3 regions of the Acetobacter tropicalis genome follow, and region 2 is predicted to be linked to each of the others. Evidence: riboswitches for the same ligand, from Rfam matches in the RefSeq annotation. Region 2 holds a riboswitch; each other region holds the start of a gene.
The links. A riboswitch is a leader RNA that binds a small molecule or an ion and turns the genes downstream of it on or off. The one in region 2 is predicted to bind cobalamin.
Positions count from the first base shown of each region.

Region 1 (8,227 bases), 2.8 Mb from region 2:
ATCACGCTCCAGCGCAAAGAGCATGCCGATGCCTAGATCAAAACCATCAAGAATGACGTAAATACTTATGGCTGCAATCAGAATGACAGCCCAGACAATGGGGAGCCAGTATGCAAAGTCCATCATGGATCAGGCTCCTTTGCCAGCAGACGGGTCAATCACATCCGGATGCATGCGGGCTGCCAGAATATCGGATGCGTGAGAGGGAGGAGTATCATGTTCGCCTTCCTGCGGCGCACGCCCCAGCAGGCGCACCAGAATGCCCATGCCAGAACCAAACACCAGCACATACACCACCACAAAGGCCGTCATGGTCACAGCCATGCTGGACAAAGCAATGGGAGAAACGCTGTCTGACGTGCGCAGCAGGCCGTAAACAGTCCAGGGCTGACGGCCGACTTCGGTAGTGATCCAGCCGCACAGCAGCGCCAGAAAACCAGCGGGAGCCATGCACAGGGCAACACGATGGAAGAGTGTATTTGTAAACAGGGTGCTGTTGCGCCGTAACCAGAGGGACCAGAACCCCACAAGCGCCATAAGCATGCCCAACGCCACCATGATGCGGAAGGAGAAGAAAATAACAGGCGATGGCGGCCGTTGATCACGGGGGAAATCCTTCAGCCCCGGCACCTTGCCTTCCAGACTATGGGTGAGAATGAGTGAACCCAGCAGCGGCACCTTGACGGCATAATCCGTCCGCTCTTCCTTCATGTTGGGAATACCAAATAGCAGTTCCGGCGCACGCCCTTCTGATATCCAGTCACCTTCCATCGCTGCAATTTTTGCGGGCTGGTACTTCAACGTGTTCAGGCCATGGGCATCCCCGGCCATGATCTGGATAGGAGCCACGATGGCGGCCATCCACATGGCCATGGAGAACATCACCCGCACAGGTTCGCTGGCAATCCGCCCTTCACGCCGGGCCTTGAGCATGTGCCACGCCCCGGTTGCCCCAACAATGAACGCCACGGAAAGAAACGCCGCCAGCCCCATATGCACCAGCCGGAACGGGAAAGAGGGGTTGAAGATAATGGCCAGCCAGTCCGCTGGCATGAAGCGCCCAGTTGTGGGATCAATGCTGTAGCCGCGCGGCGTCTGCATCCAGGAATTGGAGGAAAGGATCCATGTCATGGAAATCAAGGTGCCAATGGAAACGCAGCACGTGGCGGCAAAATGCAACCCCCGTCCCACCTTGTTCATGCCGAACAGCATGACGCCCAGAAAACCCGCCTCCAGAAAAAAGGCGGTCATGACTTCATAGGATAACAGCACCCCGGTAATTGGCCCGGCCTTTTGAGAAAAGACAGACCAGTTGGTGCCAAATTCATAGGACATGACCAGGCCGGAGACCACGCCCATACCAAAGACAATGGAGAAAACCTTGATCCAGTATCGGTAAAGATCAAGAAAAACAGGTCTTCCGGTCTTGAGCCACAGCCCCTCCAGCACAGCCAGATAGGCCGCCAGTCCAATGGAAAAAGCGGGGAAAATAATATGAACGCCTACTGTAAAGGCAAACTGAAAGCGCGCCAGAAGAAGCGCAAGGTCATGGGCAGGCTGCATTGGGTCTCATCCAAACATATGCATGTGGCTGCTCCACCAGAAAACAGCCTCCACAAACCCTGAAAGAAAGGGGCTGCTTCCTGCCATAAACGCCGCAGGGAACCATCCTGTTCCGCAACGAGCCACAATGCTCTTGCCCTGTACTAGATCAGCAAGAGCTCTGCCGTCCAAGACCTTTTCCTTATATAATAATAAACAGCAGTTATAATGGTGACCCGTTTGTGATCATTCTTCTTATCTGTCGCATTCTTGTATCTTGCCACGCTGCGCTGCATGCCTATGCTATGGCTCTGATATCGTTACACGATCGCGTTGTTGCGCGAGGAGCTTCAGACCGTTGGCCACACCTCAACCCATTGACACAAAACTGACCCAGGCCGCCCTTTTCCTGGTGGTAACCCTGAACAGTGATACCCCGGATGCCGCGGCCATAACGCAGATCAAGGCCCTTATGGGTGACCTGTCCTCCCTTGTTCGGGGTGTGGGATTCCGGGTGCCTGACGGCAGGCTAAGCTGCATTACGGGCATTGGGTCCAACGCGTGGGATCACCTTTTTGGCACACCACGCCCGCGTGAATTGCATCCCTTTCGGGAAATCAATGGCGTGCATCACGCCCCCTCCACACCGGGAGACCTGCTGTTCCATATCCGCGCCACCCGCATGGATCTGTGTTTTGAACTGGGCACGGCTATCGTGTCCCGGCTGGAAGGCGTCGCCTCCGTTGTGGATGAAGTTCACGGTTTCAAATATTTTGATGAACGTGATCTGCTCGGCTTTGTCGATGGCACGGAAAACCCCACCGGCCAGCCCGCCCTTGATGCGACCCTGATTGGTGAGGAAGACCCGGCTTTTGCTGGCGGCAGCTATGTCATTATTCAGAAATACCTGCATAACCTGAAAAAAAGGGATGCCATCCCCACTGAAGTGCAGGAACATATTATTGGCCGCAAGAAACTATCGGATATTGAACTGCCGGAGGCCGATAAACCAAGCTATGCCCATAATGTGCTGACCAATATTGAAGAAAACGGGCAACAGCTTCAGATCGTGCGCGACAACATGCCGTTTGGTGAAGTGGGTAAAGGAGAGTTTGGCACCTACTTTATCGGCTATGCGTGCTCCCCTTCCCGCACGGAACAAATGCTGCAAAACATGTTCGTGGGCAAACCACCCGGAAATTACGACAGACTTCTGGATGTCAGCACCGCCGTTACGGGAACGCTGTTCTTTATTCCCACAAGTGATTTTCTGGACGGCGCGCCTGATCTGGAAACAGCCGATCAGCCAGCACCAGCCCCCTCACCTACCCCTGATCTGCCGAGCGGCTCTCTTGGAATTGGGTCACTCAAATAAGGAGTTCTGACATGAACAATCTGCACAGACATCTGGCTCCCATTTCCTCCGCCGCCTGGGCCGAGATTGAAGATGAAGCCGCCCGCACCATCCGCCGCCATCTGGCTGGCCGCCGGGTTGTGGACACATCAGACCCCAAAGGCACCGCTTTTGCCGGTGTGGGCACAGGCCGCGCCAAACAGATTGAAACACTGGGCGACGGTGTGCGGAGCGTTCTGCGGGATGTTCTGCCGCTGGTGGAACTGCGTGTTCCCTTTACCGTATCACGCGATGAAATTGATGCCGTGGAACGCGGCTCCCTTGATTCAGACTGGCAGCCAGTCAAGGACGCTGCAAAGAAAATTGCCTTTGCAGAAGATCGCGCCATTTTTGACGGATATGCCGCAGCAGGCATGACGGGCATCCGTCAGGGCACGTCAAACACGCATCTCAAACTTCCTGCATCGGTCAAGGATTATCCTGCCGTTATTTCTGCCGCGCTCAATGAATTACGTCTGGCGGGCGTCAATGGCCCTTATTCCATTGTGCTGGGAGCCTCGGCATTTGAGGCCGTCAACGGCGGTGATGATGAAGGGTACCCCATCCGCAAACATCTTGAGAGCCTGATTGACGGCAAGATCATCTGGGCCCCCGCCATTGAAGGTGCGTTTGTTGTCTCCACCCGTGGTGGCGATCTGGCGCTGGATATTGGGCAGGATTTTTCCATTGGCTATTTGAGCCACACGGCTGAAACGGTGGAGCTTTACCTGCAGGAAAGCTTTGTCTTCCGTGTGCTGACAAGTGAAGCCACTGTCGCCATTGACTAGTACACCTAAGGCCGTAGCCGTCTCCACAAGACGGCTACGGTTGATTACGCCCTACGCTCCCCGGTTTTCTGGATAGAACACAGAACGAGTTCTTTCCTCCACTCGCCTGCCCCCTGGCACTCGCCCCCAAGAATAAAAGCACCCTCTTCTGCAAAAATTGATCACCGTTTGGGGCAAGCCTATCAACAATAGGGAGGAAAAGTGTGCATTGGTAATAGCGCCTCCCCGCATCTCCTTGAGAAGCACGGTTTTATCTACCGTGTTATCCAAGTGGGAGATATGCTCCACTCATCCAGAAACAGGTAGTGACAGTTCCGGAATTATTGCCCCCTAAAGACAGTTTGAAAACTTGCTTCACACAAAAGGAAGACTCGTCTCATGACCACGATTTCCATTGATGACTTCACCAAAATCGATATTCGCGTTGGAACAATCACTGATGTCCAGCCTTTCCCGGAAGCCCGCAAACCAGCTTGGAAACTAACCATTAACCTTGGCGCAGACATTGGGCTGAAACGCTCCAGTGCCCAGATTACGGAGCTCTATTCCGCCGAGGCTCTGATTGGCCAGAAGGTTGCCTGTGTGGTGAACCTGCCACCCCGCCAGATTGGCCCGTTTGTTTCTGAAGTTCTGACCTTGGGCTTCCCTGATGATCAGAAGCGCGTGGTTCTGACTATCCCTGAACGAGATGTGCCTGATGGCAGCCGCCTCTTTTAAAAAGGCGTTTTTTTCTTATAACTATACAGAACAATACACCCACTACCCGTTTTGGTATAAAGGTATCCTTTGGTGGGTGTTGCTCTCTTATGGAAGAGCACTCTTTCTGTTCAGAGTGGCGTGCGTCTGATTGAAAGGCTGTGCACATAATGACGCAAACGGCCTGCCCTCTGTCTGCTTGACGCATCACAGCACTGCGCAAACAAGCTTTCACTCCCCCTGAGGGGGCGACACACCTCTGTCTCGCAAAAGCTGCCGCAAGGCAAGAATAACAGGAAAAACTTCCACGTTATGATCGCCCCCCAGTTCCTTCCATGCTTGCTGTTCCAGTTCCACAATTTCACGATCTTCAAAGAAGACGCGCTCTGTAAAAGCAACCAGCACGGGCCATGCCAGATCAAGCAGAAAGGGCACTTTCAGCCGCTTGATTGATAACAGCCCGAAAACCCGGTTTGTCAATTCCTGCCTGTCTTGAGGAACATAAGAGATCCATAACTCCATGACAGGCTCATCAATACCCTGCGTTTCAATACGCAGGGTTTGATAGGGATACTGTGTGCGGATGGTCATCACATCCCGGTAAGCGAAGTCCCGGCCATCCTTACGCCTCTGGCCGTAAATCAGGGCCTCACTCAAGGGTTGCTTGCCGCCTGTACGGGCAAATGTATAACGCGCTTCTACAAAGTCCTCACCACGATCCATGCCAAGGAAACGGGGTTTCATTTTGCCTACAAGCCGACTGTGCAACACCTGATGGTTCATATCCATCAGGTTTTCATGCATGAAACTGTAATGACAATTGACCACCTGCCCAAAACGTCTGGTACGATAACGTTTATCTCTTACACGTGGAAAATCAGGAAGCGGTTTGGTCTCGGCCAGCGCCTGATTGCCCATGAAAACAAAAATAAGCCCGTCTTTTTCCCGGCACGCCCACGGCTTGAGGCGAAGGAGACCCGCATCGGCAGCGCCATTTTGGGAAACACACTGCCCTTTCCTATCATATTTCAGACCATGAGCCAGACAGCTTATAAAATCCCCACAAACAGCACCTTTGCTCAGCGGCACCTGCTTATGGGGGCACAAACCATCCAATGCGTAAGGAGCGCCGTTTGTAGGCCGCACCACCACCAGAGGATGGCCCGCAAACTGAACACCAAGAGCTTTACCGGGGCGCACTTCACGGGACCACGCAACGGGGTACCAAAAATTCGGATCACTTCTGACCCGTCTTAAATCAGCTTTTTCTAATAATGCAGCCTGCAAGGAATTTATAGTAGATCCATTTTTCATACTTATGGCCATCCCACACAACGCGGCTCAGACACAGGAAAAAAGATCTTCCCCTTGTAAGGATAGGGCTTCTCCTGCTTTTTTCCTGAACGCGTATACTCAGTTATCCGTCTTGAAAAGCACGCATTCCCGTTTGATTTTTGAGCAGATGCCTCAGACGGTAGAAGCCTTCCGCTTAGGGCAAACACGAATTTTACTTTTTTGCTGAGAAAAAGCGGAGCTCTTCAGGAACGTAAGCGCCCCTGACGGTTCTTGCGTGAAAAACGGCTGACACATGCAGCAGACAGACATGTCACTTTTCTCCTCCCTTCGGTACATCCCGCCCGACGGCTGGTGGCTGGACGATGGCAGGTCTCCTGGCTCGCGGATTATGGCTTGCTGATTCAACCTTCCCGTTTCCTGATGAAAACAGTGGCGCACGTTCTACGCGACCAAACCAGAAGCATACCGCCTACAGTTGCGGGAGCAGCCTCCGACTACGCCTTCAAGGTCACTCATTGACCCCTTGAGCATGACGGTGTTCCCTATTAACCCGCTTGCACGGGACCATCGAAGCGTTTTGCAGATACATCATGGGCCTAACCACCCCTCCCGCGCAAGATGCAATATAACATGGTAGAAGAACACAGCCATTAGCTCTGTGCATGGACTATAAAGAACGAAAATATAAGAACGCACCCATTCTAAAAGAAAGTAAATTCCTCAGACCTTAGAATAGGACTCAAAAATTCCGTCGAACGTTTTCACTAATATCACGCAGGCTGAGAACAGTATTGACATTATTCGCATAAGACACAGAAACACAGACGTTCTTTTCCCTTTCAACAAGAAGGTCTGGGTTAGGAAAAACGAGAGTATGGGTTGTAGCCCTTAAACACTTTCCAGATGCAAGAAGCAGAGGATCTAAAAAGGAACGCTTTGAAATCATGAATAAAAATGGTATAATTTTCATAATTATATAAATTATACGCATACACGGAGCATTGCATGCCTGTTCTTGAACGTAGCCATCTGGCCATTATTCAGGAAGTTGCCCGCGAAGGATCGCTTACGGCAGCCGCAGCCAAGCTTAATCTGACCCAGCCTGCGCTCAGCCATGCCATTCGCAAGCTGGAAGACCAGCTTGGCGTGAAAATCTGGCGGCGGGAGGGGCGCTCCCTTACCCCCACCCAAGCCGGTGAGTGGTTGTTATCCCTTGCCAACCGCTTGCTGCCGCAGTTTGCACTGGCGGAAGACAGGTTGGAGCAATTTGCCAATGGCGAGCGAGGAACCTTACGCATCGGTATGGAATGCCACCCCTGCTACCAATGGCTTCTGAAAATTGTCTCACCGTATCTGGATCAATGGCCCAAAGTGGATGTGGACGTGCGCCAGAAATTCCAGTTTGGCGGGATTGGGGCCCTGTTCAGCAACGAGATTGATATTCTTGTCACGCCAGATCCACTTTACAAACCGGGGCTGAGTTTCACCCCCGTTTTTGATTACGAGCTTGTTCTGGTTGTGGGGCCGGACCACCCCCTTCGGCACACCAAATTCATCCTGCCCCAGCAACTTGCCGGGGAAACCTTGATCACCTACCCGGTCCCTTCAGAACGCCTTGATATCTTCACGCAGTTTCTTCAGCCTGCTGGCATCAGTCCACGCCAGCAAAAGCAGATAGAAACCACGGACATCATGCTGGTCATGGTCGCGCATGGGCGCGGGGTTGCAGCCCTCCCCGGTTGGCTGGTGGAGGAATATGCATCCCGCTTTAATCTTTATCCCGTCCGGCTTGGCAAAACGGGTATTGCCAAGCAGATTTTCCTTGGTCAGCGCGAAACTGATGCCGACATTGAATATATGCGCGCCTTCATCCAGTTTGCGGCAGGAGCCATACCAGCCCCCTAACGCGCTCAGAACCCCGCCTGAACGCTAATGGAAAAAGAACGCGGAGCCCCCAGCAGAATCTGCCCCGGATAACTGGTGTCTGCCCACTGCACAAAATGCTTATTGCCTATGTTATCAATCCGGCCATACACCGTAACACCCTTGTAAGCATGCCATCCTGCAAAAACGTTTACCAAGGCATAATCTTTCAGGCTCAGGGTGTTGGCGTAATCCCCTTTACGCGCGGAAACATACCGTAACCCGGCCCCCAGATCGAGTGGCAGATCCGCCACCCGAGACCAAATCCCCCACAGGTTGGCCGTAACAGCCGGAACGTTGGGCACCTGATTACCAGAAGCATTCAGAGCGGCGCTGGGATGAAACGAACCATAACGTGAATAGGTGTACGCAACATTCCCGGACAGGCTCCAGTGTTGGTTCAGCACAAGATCACCCTGCCATTCCAGACCACGGGATTTCTGAACACCTGCCGTCGCCACCGTATCTGCGCCTGTTGCCACAAGCATGCGGGTGCGCCGGATATCATAAAACGACAGCGTTGTTGTAAAACGCCCGTGCCATGTGGAGGCCTTGACGCCAATCTCGCCCTGACGGGAATGGCTCAGGC
Region 1 covers NZ_JAUYUW010000001.1:701,657-709,883, forward strand. Annotated here, with positions in the region: gene cydB (cytochrome d ubiquinol oxidase subunit II) at 1-126, opposite strand, end outside; gene QWU00_RS03125 (cytochrome ubiquinol oxidase subunit I) at 130-1,563, opposite strand; gene QWU00_RS03130 (Dyp-type peroxidase) at 1,901-2,917, shown strand; gene QWU00_RS03135 (family 1 encapsulin nanocompartment shell protein) at 2,929-3,723, shown strand; gene QWU00_RS03140 (tRNA-binding protein) at 4,102-4,440, shown strand; gene QWU00_RS03145 (Rieske 2Fe-2S domain-containing protein) at 4,651-5,733, opposite strand; cobalamin riboswitch at 6,063-6,299, opposite strand; gene QWU00_RS03150 (LysR family transcriptional regulator) at 6,721-7,620, shown strand; gene QWU00_RS03155 (TonB-dependent receptor) at 7,626-8,227, opposite strand, start outside.
Region 1: linked by a shared signal. The riboswitch ahead of QWU00_RS03145 (Rieske 2Fe-2S domain-containing protein) and the one ahead of QWU00_RS15725 (DUF1636 domain-containing protein) in region 2 are both predicted to bind cobalamin.

Region 2 (8,227 bases):
GATCCGGACGACCGGGATAGGTGGAAAGAACAATTGCAAGTTTTTGATCGGCTGCAGGTGTGGCGGCAAGGCGGTGCCATGCGGTAACCCGTTCGGCCACAGCCACAATGCGTTCAGCATCGGAGCGATGCACCAAACGAGAAAATTGAAGATCTGGATCACGTGTTTCAACCGCTTTGAAACTGATGACCCCTGCAAATATGCGTCCGTCAACTTCGGGGAGGACAACATGCATGGCAAGATCAGCGGGAGAAAGACCTCGTTCTGCTGCGGCCCAATCCTCTTGACGGGCCGTAGAAAGCGCGACCTGAAAAACTGGATATCTGGTGGCGTCAAGCGGTGAAGTGCCATTTTCCCCACGTGCGGAAAAAGCTGTCGCATTTATGATAACGGCAACGTGGTTGTCACACAGAGCCTGACGGATCCACTGCGCTGCATCAGGCTGCTTAAGCGAAGGGGCAAACATTCCCATGGCGCGAAAGCCGCGTTCCCGCAATGCCCTGATCAGGGCATCAACTGGCTCTGTATCTGCTGCTGTCAGATAGGCCCTATAGAACATTACGACAGCCAGAGGCGCGCTGCCTGAGGGAACGGAAAACGTGACGCCTAAATCTGGATCATACCATCCTGTGTCAGGTATGATATGAGGTGTAACGCTTAACTTGGCTTCCAACCCCGACACCAAAGCCAGTTGTACAAGAGCTGCCTGAGCCGCTTCAACGCCCCCCATATTGCACAGATTTGCCAGTTTCCGCAGTGTGGGTTCAGTGACTGTAGAACAAGCTATCAGGCTTGGATCTTCACGCCCATCTGCTGCAAGAACGGCCAAAGCAATACCATTTTCACGCGCCAGTTGCTCGACCTGCACCAGCCCGTAATGCCAGTAACTGGCACCGCCTATCAGCCTGACCAGAATGCCTTTTGCCCGCGCAAGCGTGGTTTCAATATAGGTATCGACCGAGAGCGGATGCCGCAATGCAGCAAGATTGGCCAACCGCAGAGTAGGGAGTGCCCCATTTGCAGCATGCCACCCAGCAGCAAACGCGCCCAGATCACTATCAGAAAAAGAGAGCACCACGAGATCAGCCGGGCTTTGCCCCAGATCAATGGGAGTTTCCGTCTCTTCCAGGCCATGACTTTCTCGGAAGATCACGTGCATGCGGATTAATCCTCTGGCGTGGTCTGTCCTATCAGCACGGCCTGGATTGCTTTGGCATCAACATGATCGTGCTCAGCAATCACCACAAGACGCGTCTGCCGGGGCTCTGTGCCCCATGGTCGGTCATACTGAGTACGCACGCGCTCACCTACACCCTGCAACACCATCCGCATCGGTTTTCCGCTGACGGCAACATAACCCTTTACACGGAGAATGTGCTGCGTGCGGGCAAGGGAACGCACTGCTTCGACAAGCGCGTCAGGATTGGTGACCTCCGGCAGATCAACGACTACACTGTCGAAATCTTCATGCTCGTGCTCTTCCTCTCCATCATGATGAGAAGGACGGGCGGCAAGATCATTCTCCGCCTGAGCATTCAGGCCCAGAATCACCTGAGGGTCAATGTTTCCATCCTTGACAGGAATGATGGGCAGGGCGCGCGGAGTGAGAGAGGCGATAACCTCCCGAGCCCGTGTCACGCAGACTTCATTGACCAGATCCGCTTTTGTAAGGAGAACAATATCCGCACAGGAAAGCTGGTCCTCAAACACTTCAGCCAGCGGTGTGTCATGGTCCAGATTATCATCAGCCTGTCGTTGTGCGTTTACAGCTTCTGTATCTGGGGCAAAGCGTCCTTCCGCCACGGCTTCTGCATCAGCCAGCGTGATAACGCCATCTACAGTAATACGAGACCGGATACTGGGCCAATCAAACGCCTTGAGCAGGGGTTTCGGTAAAGCCAGCCCTGAGGTTTCTATCAGAATGTGGTCGGGCCGCTGGGGGAGGGCCATAAGCCGTTCAACTGTGGGAATAAAGTCATCTGCCACTGTGCAGCAGATGCAGCCGTTGGCCAGTTCAAGAATGTTCTCTGCCGGGCAACTCTCATCTGCGCAGGATTTCAGAATTTCTCCATCAACGCCGAGTGTTCCGAACTCATTGACCAGAACCGCCAGCCGCCGCCCTTGTGGGTGCGTCATCAGATGACGGATCAATGTGGTCTTACCTGCACCCAGAAAACCCGTAATGATGGTGACCGGGACCTTGGCAAGATTGTGCCGGGCGGTTCCTGCTTGGGGTGTGGTGTTCATATCTCAGTTCTCCTGCGGGGGAAGGCGGGCGAGGCTTTGTTTACGGAAAATCTGCGGCCGCTGCCGCCACGGAACCAACCCATCCGATGTGGCGGCGTAGGCTTCGGCGCCAGCCAGAATTTCGGGGGCATCAGCTTCCGTAAGCCTGCCATACACATAGCTCCATCGGCCTGGAGCGCTTAACGCCACCACGCATCCGTTATTACAGGCGGACAGGCATTCCACAGGCACAATTTCCAGCCCGGAATCTGGTTTTTGGCCGGCAAGGTGCGTGTAAAGACGGGCTCCGGGTACCGGCTGCCCTTCCACCACGGGTTCTCCCGCGCGGCAGGTTGTGCAAACAAAAAGTTTTGCGTTCATATCCCAGCCCTGCTTGCAACAAAGGGCACCGCAGGTAGACCTCTGGCTGCAAAGGCAGCAAGGAACGGTCAACCGGTTGCAGCGCACCCCGGCTGCCCGTTGAATACTCTTGCTGGCAGGTCTCCCGGCTTGCGGAATCAGGGTTTCCCCAACAATCATCCACCTTCCCGACAATTTGTCAGTGGCGCAGGATGATCTTTCCGGTCACGGTCGCGGGGGCGGCTGTGATTGAGGCTTCTTTGATACAGAAGCCCTGTCACATTCCCTCTTAGCCACCTTATAGGCGCACCTATAAAACGGAACCAACACGCTAGGCTGTTGCGGCAAAGTGCCCATGATGTCAAGCAATGGAACCCCATGGCTCATGTGCAGAGGGCATCCTCCGAAGAGGAAAAGCAACGATATGGCTATTCGAGAAGCTAATCTGACTAAGGCGGAACAATCTGCTGGAAACGGCAGATGAAATATCTCTCGCAACGAATGCTAGGGTGTGTCGTCAGTTAATTCCAATGATGGCGGAGACGAATTGCACGGCTGCGAGGAAAGTTGACTTCAGCTTGTCATATCGTGTTGCAATACCCCTGAACTGTTTAAGTCTGGCGAAGAAGCGTTCGATGATGTTTCGTTTTTTATAAAGCGAGAAGAGGATTTTCCGTGGATTGCGTCGGTTTTTCTTTGACGGAATAACCGGTGTGATCCCCCGCTCTTCAAGCTTTTCGATGAGGGGATCGGCATCATAAGCCTTGTCGGCGATGAAGACCTCGGGATCGACTTCATCGAGCAATGGCTCTGCTTCTGTGATGTCGGCCCTTTGTCCGGGCGTCAGGGAAAGAGCCGCAGCCTTTCCCGCGGCATCGACAATGGCATGGATTTTCGTGGTCAGTCCGCCACGGGACCGCCCGGTGGCCTGATCCGCCCCCTTTTTTACGGGCGCCCGCGCTATGCTGGTGAGCACGGACAATGGTGCTGTCGATCATCATGTATTCGTTGTCATGGTCAGCAGCCAGATGCCGGAAAATCCGCTCGATCACGCCGCCTTCGCACCAGCGACGCAGCCGCCGGTGCACGTTCTTCCAGTCCCCGAACCGGGCAGGCAGATCACGCCAGGGAATGCCTGCACGGTAACGATACAGCACGGCTTCGATAAACAGACGGTTATCCGCAGCCGTCCCACCGACATGACCTTCGCGACCCGGGAGAAGATCTTTTATTCGCTCCCACTGACCATCGCTCAAACCATACCGTCGCATTCACACTCTCCCCGTTCCAGAAACAGGAAGAAAACATCACAGATCAAACGGGAGTACAAGCTTCATAATCCCCCCGTTTAACTGACGACACGCCCTAGCTAATGAACCACGAAAGAATGGATACGCTTGTGCCGCCATATCCGAAAACATGTCCTTCGTTATGCAAAGCTAGTCACTTTCCAAATTGAAGTTAGAAAATAAATTAATCTAAAAACTACTTTTTTCAAATACATGCCGTGACACACGAAATAATGTTTCTCTAAGCCAGCGATGTATAGGGTCCATATCCCTCCGTGGATGCCATGCCTGAAACGCTTCGACATTCGGCAAAGAGAGCGGGAATTCGAACGAAGCCAATGACAGAGCATCAAGAGAAATATGATCAATGACAATGCTTGGTAAAGCAAGAATGAGGTCCGTGTTCTTCATACTTTCGATCATGCAATGGTAATTGGGAACCACCATAGGAACATTCCGCGTGAGGCCAAACTGATTACGTAAGACCCAATCAATCGGGCCATGGGCGCGTCCTCGCCGGGAGACGCTGATATAATCGTAACACACCATGCTTTCGGGGGTGATTGGAGTATTCAGGATAGGATGTTCTTTACGGACCAATCCCTGCATCTGATCCCTGAAAAGGGTTTGGCGGCGGATTTCGGGCTTCATCAACTCAGTTGCGCCAATATACAGATCAATACTGCCTTCCCGTAAAGGATCTGAAGCAGCTGTACCAATTTCGGGTGCCCAGATTACCTCGCTCTTGGGGCAATCTTTTTTGAGAGCTTGCAACAACGGCAAAGCAAGGGCTGCTACAACCAAATCATTGGCGCGAATTGTAAATGTGGGGCTCATATTGGCCAGATTGGCCAAGGCCCGTGTCTGGATCAGCGTATCTGCATTCTGAACCAGGTCCTGAACTCGCCCCAGAATACCCGCAGCAAAAGTGGACGGGATCATCCTCCGTCCGGCTTGAACCAGAATAGGGTCTGCGAAGGCTTTGCGCAATTTCGCCAATTGGCGACTCATGGCCGGCTCACTGACCTTCAGACGGCGCGCTGCAAGAGAAACACTCTCCTCTTCCACAAGCACCTGAAGATAACGCAGAAGATCAAGATCGTAGCCTTTCATCCTTGCAGAAATAGACGTTGCCAGGTGGAATGACCAGAAATTTCCATTCCTAAAATCGAAGTCGTCGCTTGCCGGAAATAGGGGTTGTCCCGCTCTTTTGGCTCAGGGACATGTAGCGGTATGAACAACGTCATTCCTGCACAGGCGGGAGGCGAGCCGATCATTCACGCGGCACCTCCACGGCCCTCATACATTCCGCCCTTTGGTCTGCGTACAATCATCGGCTGCCTGGGCATGCTGCTTGCCGTGCATGTTGCGGGCTTCAATGAACACGTTACAGAAATCGGGCTTTCTGACATCCGCGGGGCAATGCATATTGGCCACGATGAAGGAACCTGGGTTATCACGATTTATGAGGCCTTCAATATTGCTGCCATGGCTTTTACGCCATGGTTTTACATGACGTTCTCCATCTATCGCTTCTCCATTTTCATGACAGCGATCATGGCGCTGTTTTCCATTCCGGCACCGTTCATGCCGGATATTACTTCCCTTTGTATCTTACGCGCGTTTCAGGGAATGGCAGGGGGATGTCTGCCACCTGTGTTGATGACGGTCATGCTGAAATATCTACCGCCTGAAATCCGTGTGTTCGGTATTGGCGGGTATGCCATGAGCGCCACTTTTGGACCCAATCTTGGCCTACCGTTGGAAGCGTTCTGGTTCGAGCATGTGGGGTGGCACTGGCTTTACTGGGAGATCATTCCTACCGCGGCGCTCGCAATTGCCATGATGGCTTATGGTCTGCCGCGTGACCCCATGCATTTTGAACGGTTTGAGAAATTCAACTGGTTTGGCCTGCTTGTGGGGCTTCCTGCCATCTGCTCGCTGGTGATTGTTCTGTATCAGGGCGACCGTCTGGACTGGTTCCGCTCCCCCATTATTACTGACCTTACCTTCTGGGGTGGGGCGGCATTTATTGTGTTCGTAATTAACGAGGCCTTTCATCCCAGCCCTTATTTTCGGATTCAGTACTGGCGCTCCCGGAACATTCAGGCGGCTTTGCTTTCGCTTGTCGGCATTCTCGCGATCTGCGGCATCATGGGGGATATTCCGGCAACCTATCTAGAGGCCGTGCACGGTTATCGGCCTATTCAGGCGGCTCCCGTCTCTCTGGTTGTCGCAGTGCCACAACTGATCATGCTACCGTTGATAGCAGCCATCTGCAACAACCCGAAGGTGGACTGCCGCTTCATTCTGGCTGGTGGAATGTGCTGCCTGGCGGCGGCAGCGTGGCTTGGATCATGGCTTACGGTGGATTGGGTGAGGGATAATTTTTACCCCATCCAGATCCTTCAGGTGTTTGGTCAACCCATGACGGTCATTCCCACACTCATGCTGGCCACAATGGCCATGGGCCCGGCAGATGGTCCATTTATTTCCGGTATGGTGAATATGCTCAAAGGATTGGCCAATGCTGTTGCCTATGCCCTCTTTGCCGCCCTCAGCCGCAGGCGTGAGCAGTACCATTCCACCATGCTGCTCGACCATCATGGCACTCATGGCCTTGCCTTGCAGGGAATGGGTAATCCCATCACTCAGCAATTGTCCGTCACATCACCGGACAGCGGGCATGTTGCACGGAATTCTCTGCAAGTCTTCCATACCTATGTTCATGAACAATCCCTCGTTCTGGCGCTGAACGATATCTACTATCTGCTGATCTGGGTGTGCCTTGGCTATGCGGTCATGAATCTCATTCTGCCACGGCGGGTTTATCCCCCTCGTGCACCATCTCCTACTGCTCCGGCACGCTAATTCGGAATAACCAATCATGATCTATAAAAAACCACTACTTTATGCTGGCTGCGCAGCCGGTGCGCTTGCTTTCCTGGCATGGGGCGGGGCTCGGCTGATTAATGGTGACGGGGTCAATCAATATACCAATGACGCCTATGTTACGGCCGACTTTTCCACTGTAGCGCCCAAAGTGTCTGGGCGTATTGACCGTGTAATTGCTCAGGATAACGAGCAGGTTCACGTTGGAGAGGAGCTTGCTCATATTGAGGATGATGACTATCGCGCAGCCCTTGATGTCGCCAAAGGCAACGTTCTCGCGGCACAAGGAGATGTCGCCAATCTGGAAGCCGAAATTGCGCGGCAGGATTCCGTTATTGCTCAGGTTCGGGCTGCGGTACAAGCCGATGAAGCAGAACTGACGTTTGCCCGCCAGAATGCAACACGATACCGCAACCTATCTTCTGGTGGAGCGGGGACTATTGAACAGAAACAACATTCCGAAGCTCAGGAACGGGAAGCACAGGCTGCGATTGCACGGGACCAGGCCGCGGTTGATGCTTCCATACGACAGGTTGCCGTTTTGAAAGCACAGCTTGAACGGGCACGAGGTGTTCTGCTGCGTGCGCAGGGGGACGCAAAACAGGCTGAACTGAATCTGTCCTATTGTACCATTCCGGCTCCTATTGATGGTGTTGTGGGCGAACGTGGAGTGCGGGTCGGAAACTATGTGCATCCCGGCACAGGTATTCTGGCTGTGGTACCTACCCATTCCGCTTATATTCTGGCCAACTATCAGGAGACCCAGTTGACGAAAGTCAAAACGGGGCAGAAGGCGACCGTTTGGGTAGATACCTTCCCGGGCCAGCCGCTAAAGGCGCATGTGGACTCACTCGCTCCGGCAACGGGCGTGGCGTTTGCCCCTATTCAACCTGATAATGCAACCGGTAATTTTACCAAGGTTGTGCAGCGCGTTCCTGTGAAACTAACCTTCGATCCTGGCCAGTCTTTGGCTGAAAAAGTACGCGTCGGGATGTCCGTAGAGGCCAATATTGATACCTCTTCACCGCCTGAAGGGGCACATGCCAATGATAGCCGTTATGTCTGGCAGTAAGTTTATGAAGCATTTCTTTCTTGCTGGCTTTTCATTACTGGCACTTGCTGGCTGTACCGTTGGGCCAGACTATCACAAGCCTGACGTAAAAGCCCCTACCGCGTGGCGTTCCACTCAACCGCCAGCAGAAAGTCGGGTGGTTAACGCCTCCACTGATCCTGCATGGTGGACCATTTTCAATGATCCCATGCTGACACGGTTGGAAAATGAGGTTGCAACCTCGAATCTGGATCTGAAGGCTGCCAGTTTGCGCCTTATGCAAAGCCAGGCTGAGAAGCGCATTGCAAGCGCCGCCCAGTTTCCGCACGCAGAGGCCAATGCCTCCTATGCACGGGAGCGCGCCAGTACCAATGGTATATTGGGACTATTGGGGACTATGGAGCGGGAA
Region 2 covers NZ_JAUYUW010000001.1:3,494,051-3,502,277, forward strand. Annotated here, with positions in the region: gene cobN (cobaltochelatase subunit CobN) at 1-1,159, opposite strand, end outside; gene cobW (cobalamin biosynthesis protein CobW) at 1,165-2,247, opposite strand; gene QWU00_RS15725 (DUF1636 domain-containing protein) at 2,251-2,607, opposite strand; cobalamin riboswitch at 2,705-2,929, opposite strand; one part of gene QWU00_RS15730 (IS5 family transposase) at 3,104-3,518, opposite strand; one part of gene QWU00_RS15730 (IS5 family transposase) at 3,517-3,857, opposite strand; gene QWU00_RS15735 (LysR family transcriptional regulator) at 4,065-4,988, opposite strand; gene QWU00_RS15740 (MFS transporter) at 5,109-6,746, shown strand; gene QWU00_RS15745 (HlyD family secretion protein) at 6,763-7,839, shown strand; gene QWU00_RS15750 (efflux transporter outer membrane subunit) at 7,844-8,227, shown strand, end outside.

Region 3 (8,227 bases), 2.8 Mb from region 2:
TTGTGCTGTCTTTTGTCATGGTGGTGCAGACCATCGTTTTTTCGGCGTCCAGCCTCTTCCTGCCCTATATTGGGACAGCGGCCGGGCAGGCCGGTATTTTCCTGACGCTGGCGTGTATTGTGCTTGTGTTGGCCCCCCTGATGCTTCTGTTGCCAGATACACACGGCAAAACCCCAACGGTGGCCCACAGCAGGGCGCAGATGTCTGGCAAGGAGGCTGCAGCCCTGCTGGCCGTATTATGTTACACAGGGGGAAGCTTGGCCGTATGGCCGTTCACGGAGCGGATTGCGGCTTCAATCGGACTGGTTCCGGCAGCCTTTGGCACGCTCTCGGCTTTCGCAAACATATTGGGGCTGGGTGTTTGTCTGGCGAGTGTCAGACTCAGCCGCACCGCATCCAGTATGCGGTTTCTGGCCCCTACCATTGTCATTACGGGCCTGATCTGCATTCTTCAGGCGTGGCCACCTTCCAAAACACTATTTTGCGCTGCGTTTTCGTTAAATTATGCGCTGTGGTTCTTTATTTATCCCAGTCTTGTGGGGCTAACGTGCCTGGTGGACCCATCTGGGCGGCTGGCGGCCCGCTCCGGCGGGGCATGGATGCTCTCACAGGCAGGCACAACGTTATTGGCGGGGTTTGCGGGTACAGCCGGCCATTATGCGTGGATAGGGGTGCTCAGTTTCCTGCTTTGTCTTGTTTCAAGTGTTGGCACATCTTTTGTGAAACCTTTTGGAAAAGACGGGGAATAAAAGAACGCGCTTCAGTCCGCTCTTCTTAGCGTGCTGCGGTTTCAAACGTGGTTTGTACTACGTCATATTGAAACAGGCATGATGTGGCTTGAGAAAGAGAGAGCATGGCTGATTTTGCATCAGGTTGGGATGCAACCAGACCACTTGCCACAAGCAAGAAACTGACCACGACAATTCCCGGCCAAAGTGCTGTTTTCAGCATACACGCGTTTCCTTTGCTCAGAATAAGCCATAAGAGCCTCCTGTGCGTAAGACTCTCCCTCTCTCAATCCACTTAAATATATTGAATTATAATTTTTACAACGACAAAAATATGTGGTTAACTTATTTCATATTTCCTGATGTGATTTGGAGCGGCGGATATGACCATTCAACTCGGACAAACGGCCCCGGATTTTGTGCAGGACAGCACACAAGGGCCTATTCATTTTCATTCATGGCTTGGGTCTGACTGGGGTATTCTGTTCAGTCACCCCAAGGATTTTACGCCTGTCTGCACAACGGAACTGGGGGCGGTGGCCCGTCTTGCACCAGAATGGGCCAGGCGGAACACAAAGGTTCTGGGCTTGTCTGTGGATGAACTGAAAGATCATAACGCATGGGAAGCCGATATTGCCGAAACGCAGGGCAGCACGGTTGATTTCCCCATTCTGGCAGACGCCGATAAAAAGGTGGCAACCCTGTATGGCATGATCCACCCGGAAGCCGACCCGAAAGTAACGGTCCGGAGTGTTTTCATTATTGATCCCAACAAGAAAATCAGACTGACACTGACGTATCCTCCCTCAGCCGGGCGGAGTTTTGACGAGATTTTGCGTGTGCTGGATAGCCTGCAACTGACAGACAGCCAGAAAGTCACCACACCAGCAGAGTGGCGCGCGGGTGAAGAGGTGATTATTGCGCCATCCGTGAGTGATGACGAGGCTCGGAAACTGTTTCCGCAAGGGTGGAAGGCACTCAAGCCCTATTTGCGGTTGGTCAAACTTTCCGCAGACCACAAAACACCGTCCGTTCCCTGATTTTCGGTTCCGCCCGATAACGCAAGGCATTCTGTGATGAACAAGAATGAGCCCCTGACTTATGCTGCGGGAGAAAAGCGCGTGTCATCTCCCGCCACCCCTTGGGATAATGCTGCGTACCATACAGCGCTCCGCCATATTGAGCGGAAACTGTGGGATATCAGCACAGATCCGGAAGATGTGTTTCATCATCTTTCTTATTCCCTGGCGCCATTTGAGGTTGTGATTGTGCCCGGGTTGGATGGTTCGGGGCCGAAGCATTGGCAATCTCGCTGGCAGAAGGTGTTTGCGCAGAATAACTGTGCTGTACGGCGTGTGCGGCAGGAAAACTGGACCAAGCCTTCTTATGATGGCTGGCTGAAAAAGCTTGCCAGCGCCGTAGCCCGTAGCAAAAAGCCTGTTCTGCTTGTGGCGCACAGTCTTGGCAGTATTGTGGCTGTGCATGCTGCCCACAAAGGGCTTCTGTCAAAGGTGGCCGGGGCGCTTCTGGTGGCCCCGGCGGACGTGGAGAACAGCCCGCAGGAAGATGCGCATCGGGTGGAAGCTTTTAGCCCCGTTCCGTTATCTCACCTGCCTTTTCCGGCCCTTGTTGTGGCCAGCAGAAATGACCCATGGCTGAGTGTCCGCCGAGCCCGCTTTCTGGCGCGCTATTGGGGGGCCACTTTTGTGGATGCCGGGCGTGTTGGGCATATAGGCAACCACAGTGAGATTGGTTGCTGGCTGGATGGTCTGTTGTTTCTCGACCGTTTGGCACAAGGCATTTTACTGGACAGGCAACCTGTTTCCCAACAGCAGAAAAAGGTGCTGCAATAACTGTTATGCCGGGTGCGTGGCGTCGTCATGCGCTACGCTTGATAGAAATGTAGGCACTCCTTGTTTCTTCCCTGGATGTTGCTGGAGAGCGAGGGGCTATGCTGATGATCCCTTACGGATATAACTTGCGGGAAATCATGATTTAATCAGGTTCTTCTGCCCATTTTCCACTTCAGGCGTTTGGCGGCAATGATAACGCCTGAAAGGTAAATCAGCAGGACACCGCATAGGAGTGGAAAAACAATAGTCCATCTTGCAACCGGTTTGCGGAGCCACTCCCATAGGTCAAGGTCATGCAGCCCGTAAACAATCCATCGGGATTGTTTGGCGGGGGTATCAAACGCTGCGACCAGTTCTCCGGTTTGCGCGTTCAGGTAGAGAAGCGTGCCATCAGGCGCGGTCCCTTTCAGAACGGGGAAGGTGCGGATGCGTGTGGCATGGTTAAAATAATAGGCATCGGGCCGCGTTATGAGGGAGAGGTCAGACTGTGGGGAAAGAACATGCCGCTGGTGCAGGCTCTTCTCCAGCATGTCCGGTGTCAGACGTTCCGGTTGAAGCTGTGCGGTCAAACGCTCGGAGTGACCGTCTCTTTTTTCAACACGTAATGACACTTTGTCGGCCAGAACCACACCCTGAACCTGCGTCCATGCGGATGGGTGGTTGGTGATGAGTTTCTGAAGAAGTGTTTGAATAGTGCGCCCATTCGCAGCGCCACTCACACGTTGCGGGTAGAGAAGAGCCTGCTCACTTTCAAAAAGTCCAGCCGGGTTCATGGTCAGTAATCCTGTTGTAATCCAGGATAACGCCAGAAGGCCAAATACTGTGCCGCCAAGATGGTGGACAAGATGCCAGCGTCGATAATAGGAAAACGGCCATTTACGGCGCAGGCGTAAAACCCCCACCAAAAGCCCGGTTATGGTCAGGAACACGCCTATGCCCGAAAAAACAATAACAACCTGCTGCCATAGAGCGGGATGCCTGCGTAATAGTGCCGGGTACAGCCAGTGAGCAATGGCACCAACCCAAGCCCAGCGCCGGGATGCTGCCGTGGTGGCCTGCACAACATCGCCTGTCAGGCGAGAAACATAGAGATAAGTTCTTGATATATCTTCAAAGCGGTAGCGGTGGAAACCATCCTGCCGTCCGTGCGTATCCAGCACCCATTGGTCATCCGTGGTGGTTCCATCAAAAACGGGTTCCTGATAGGTGCCGGTGGCCTGCGCATAGCGTCGAGCGCTGACGCTGGCGTCTTCTGGGGTAATTGTTCCAGTGTGTCCTGTCCTTAAATCAACTGCGAAGGATGAACCCTTGGCTGGATAGAGGGTCAGAACAGGTTCATCTCCAATCGAGGCAAGGCGAAACCCACGGAACTGAGCATTGGGCGCGCTCAGGCTGGGAATATCAGGCAGAGTATCCGGCAGATGCAGTGGAGCATAAACGGCCTGCTGGGCTTTCTCATCCGGTTGCGGCCATCCGTGCCAGAGCATGACAATGCCAGAAGCGCACCATGAAACCATAAGCAGGCCCATGCAGATTCCGGCCCACCTGTGGGTAAGATATAAGGTGCGTAAAGCCAATTTTGTTAATCTGGGCATCAGAACCGATAGGTATAGGCAAGCTGAAACGTGCGTGGCCACCCAAGAGAAACATACCGATAAGGGAGGGAGCATCCGTACGGACCATCAGCCGATGTATCTTTGCACCCACGGCTTGGTCTGCCGTATTCCGCGCCAGTCAGATTCTGAATGCTGAAATTCAAGGTGTGGCGGCGCTCCTTATCAATATAATAACGGCCCGACACATTCAGAACAGGGTAATTGCCATAGTTTATTCTCTGCCCCGAAACAGAGATATATTGTGACCCCGTATAAACAAATGTTGCGGTTAACCCAAAAGGCAGATCCTTTGGGTGGTAATCCAGACTGGTTTTAACGAGGCTGCGGGGAATCTGCACCATTTGCAACCCGTTATTCTGGCGGGCGTGGTTCCATGTAAAGGCGGTGTCCCATGAAAAACTATGGTTGAATTCCATTCCCCCTGAAATGCTGACACCGTTCACATGTACGGTTCCGTTCTCGTTACCAAAAACCTCCTGGCCGGTTTTTTCATCAAAGGTTGTGTAGTCAATCAGATTATCAATCCGCCGAACAAAGCCTGTCAGGTCCCAGTGTATTCCAAAACGGCCACTTTGCAGGCGTTGGCCAAGGGAGAAATTGGCACTCAGGCTTCTTTCGGGCTTGAGGTTCGGGTTACCTCTTTCATCCTGCGGATCATCAGCAAACAGTTCTTCAGCCGTCGGCAGGCGGAAGTTGGTGCCCACTTCACCTCTTGCATACAGATTGAAGGGGAGATCATATCGCCCTACCACATTCCAGATTGTGGCTGAGCGTCCGGTAGTGGGGCTGTTGTAACGGAAACCCGCGGCAATATGGGCATGAGGAAGCAGGTCTGGGGTCATTCTGAGTTGTGCAAAGCCTGCGTTGGTCATTTCCGTTTGCGGAAGAATACGCAGAACGTTGTCCTGCCCCCCATAGCGTTGCATGTCATAGCCGAACCATGCTTCCAGCCCCCGATGCAGGATGGCGCGCCCAAGCACATTGACGCCGTAATCTTCATACCCCCAATAGGCATTGCGGTAGAGCACATCACGTTGGCCGGGGTGCTCTAGATCATTATAAATCGTGTCATAATGGGTATCCCAGTTATGGTAATACCCTTTCACATAGAAATTCAGACGCTCCAGCGGATGAAAATCCAGTTTGAGCGTGGCAAGATCTTCCACCCGGTCATTTGTATTTTTTGCCACCCGGTAAGGGCGGGCATAGTCCAGGTTGGCAATGGTATGCTGGTAGGTGGCTGTCAGATTGAGTTTTGACGTAATGTCCACATTGTATTTTGCGCCAACGGTATAAACGGAATATTTACGGTCCCGATGTGTTGCGCTAGGCTGATAATCCTGTTTCCGAAACGCGCGATAGCCGTCTGTTCCGTCCCCCGAGGCATAGACAACAAAACGATGTTTCCCAATCGCATTGGCCAGATACCCGTCAAGATGTCTGCCGGTGTTGCTGTCTCCAGATGCGGTTATCTGGCCGGTGAGATGATCGGAAAAAGGACGGGTAACAATATTCACCGCCCCCGCTACGGCCTGCGTGCCATAAAAAAGGGACTGGCCTCCATCCAGAATTTCGATTCTGTCAACAATGGCGGCTGGCAGTGTATCAAGGGGCGGGGTGCTACCGTAGAGGCGGTTGTTGATCCGCACCCCGTCCACTAACCAGAGCACATCTTCGGTGCGTGAGCCCATAAGGGAAACATCCGCGTAATCGAAAGGACCATTCTTGAGCGCGACGGACATGGAGGGCGCGAGGGCGGAGAGAGCCTGAGCCACATCAACATAGTTTCCGTTGCGTATGGCTTGCGCCCGAACAACATCCACTTTTACCCCTGAGCGGGCAAGGTGTTCAGGGAGCGTGTCTTCAAGAGAATGCCCCACCACAGTCAGATGTTCATGCTGTAGTCTCTTCTTTTTGGAACCATATTTATTTTTTGTCACGTGTGCCGGCATGGCGGAAGGGGCGGTGTTTTCTGCGGCCAGCAAAGTGCCAGAAGTAAGGAACCACACCAGAAAGGTGAGGCTGATAAAAGGGGGTGCGGGCATGAGGGGAGCAACCGGAGCAAGGCAGTTTAACGGGAAATGCGTGACAGGATCAGAGAACGTGGTTCAGGTCACGCCATCATAAAGCGCCATGGCGGCGGCTCTAGCCCCAACTGTCCAGTGCACCGTGACATATGTCTGCACAATATGCTCTGCGTCTTTCGTGGTCTGAAAGGCCAGCTTGGGCGGTAGCGCGTCCAGAAGATCAAGGGCATGGGCCAGCATGGGCCGAAAAGCGGCTTCCAGTGCAGTGCCTCTGTCCTGGTACGGGCGGGGGCAGGGGCCGAAGGTTTTCATAAAAATGCTGTAACCGCTTTGAACAATGTCCGGTTCTGTATTGGGCGGTGGCATGTGCGCCATAAGGGCCGCCCTGAGTGCATCCGTACGGGACGGGCAGCGTTCAATCATGGTGCGCACCAGCGGATGCAGACCATCATGCGGTGTGCGGGCGCGGGGTGGAGAAGGAAAACCGGGTATCATCTCTCAGAAATCTCCCCGCCAGCTAAAGCAGGAACAAAGCCTTGCGTTTTTCAAGGCATGAGACAGACACCACACAGCGGCATATTGCACAGTACGCTCTCCAGCCTCCGGTACATCCCGCCCGGCGGCACGGTCAGACGACGACAGCAGGTCTCCTGGCTCGCGGATAATCGGTTCTGATTCAGCCTTCCCGGTGGTGACACCAGTGGCCCGCTTTTGCAGCGGAAAAATCAGACCCATACCGCATACAGTTGCGGGAGCAGCTGCCGACTTGCCCTTGGTCTCTAAGGCGTACGGCATTCCCTGTTCGCCCGTTCGCACGGGACTGTCGACAAGTGAGCAAACTAATGCACACAAATGGGGCAGTCCGCAATATTCTTTGCAGACTGGGGAAGTGCTCGGAAAAATGTCGCGCACGTTGACAAAATTCACGGGTTTGTGTCTATCAGCCTATCGCTATGGTGCCTTCAGCCTCCTCTTGCCGGGATGCTGCAAGGCTAAGAGGGAAAACGGTTAAAAGCCGGTGCTGCCCCCGCAACTGTGCGCTGTGAGGTTTTTTGGAAACATGACGCCACTGAATACCCCTTCGGGTGTTCGGGAAGGTATCCATCACACCGTTGACCAGCAAGCCAGGAGACCTGCCATTGCAGAAAAGTCACGGACGGAGCCGCCGAACGGGGTGATTCGGGGGCGAGGCGAAGCTCTCTCGTCTCCACCGCGGTGATGTTTGGTGGAGCTATTCCGTGCGACCAGTTTATTATATCGTGACGCTTATGGCGTCTGGCCTTTTCTGCATGAGCGCGGGCCATGCAGAAACAACCGGTTCTGATCAGAAACAGGGTGTAACCGGCCCTCTTTCCAAGAATGTTACATCCGTCGGAAAAGCGGAATACATCACCACGCATGGGAAAACGGCCTTCCTGAAAACGGTGGCTGGTGTTGGTGGACGGCTTGGTCTTTCCATCCAGCATTCGCCTGCCACCATTAACGTTATTCAGCATGATCTGATGATGCAGCGTGGTTACGCGCAGGCAGAAAGCGCAGCGGACAGTGCGCCGGGTGTATCCTCCGGTGGTTCTCCTGGTAGCCCGGCACAGTTGATGATGCGCGGCTTTACGGGAAACCAGATCCTCATCTTGCGTGATGGTCTTTATTTCGGGCCAACAACCATGGTTAACCGGCCCCAAAATACCTTCAATCTGGAAAGCGTGCAGGTGTTGAAGGGTCCTTCTTCCGTGCTGTACGGACAAGGGGCTGTCGGCGGCACGGTGGACATGCGCGCCAGAACGCCGGATTTTGATGCAGCCCATGCCAATGCGCTCTTATCCTACGGCAGCTTCAACACCTGGAATGCAGGTGTGGGTGGGTCCGTGCCCATTACAAAAACGCTTGCCATTCGCTCAGACTTCAGCCGCACATCATCTGACGGGTTTGTAAAAGGCGCAGATCCACATTCAGATGATTTTACAACCACGCTGTTGTGGAAACCAACAAACCGTTTCACTGCG
Region 3 covers NZ_JAUYUW010000001.1:710,776-719,002, reverse strand. Annotated here, with positions in the region: gene QWU00_RS03190 (MFS transporter) at 1-749, shown strand, start outside; gene QWU00_RS03185 (hypothetical protein) at 775-951, opposite strand; gene QWU00_RS03180 (peroxiredoxin) at 1,112-1,768, shown strand; gene QWU00_RS03175 (RBBP9/YdeN family alpha/beta hydrolase) at 1,805-2,581, shown strand; gene QWU00_RS03170 (PepSY domain-containing protein) at 2,728-4,176, opposite strand; gene QWU00_RS03165 (TonB-dependent receptor plug domain-containing protein) at 4,176-6,242, opposite strand; gene QWU00_RS03160 (hypothetical protein) at 6,306-6,719, opposite strand; cobalamin riboswitch at 6,848-7,064, opposite strand; cobalamin riboswitch at 7,162-7,379, shown strand; gene QWU00_RS03155 (TonB-dependent receptor) at 7,463-8,227, shown strand, end outside.
Region 3: linked by a shared signal. The riboswitch ahead of QWU00_RS03160 (hypothetical protein) and the one ahead of QWU00_RS15725 (DUF1636 domain-containing protein) in region 2 are both predicted to bind cobalamin.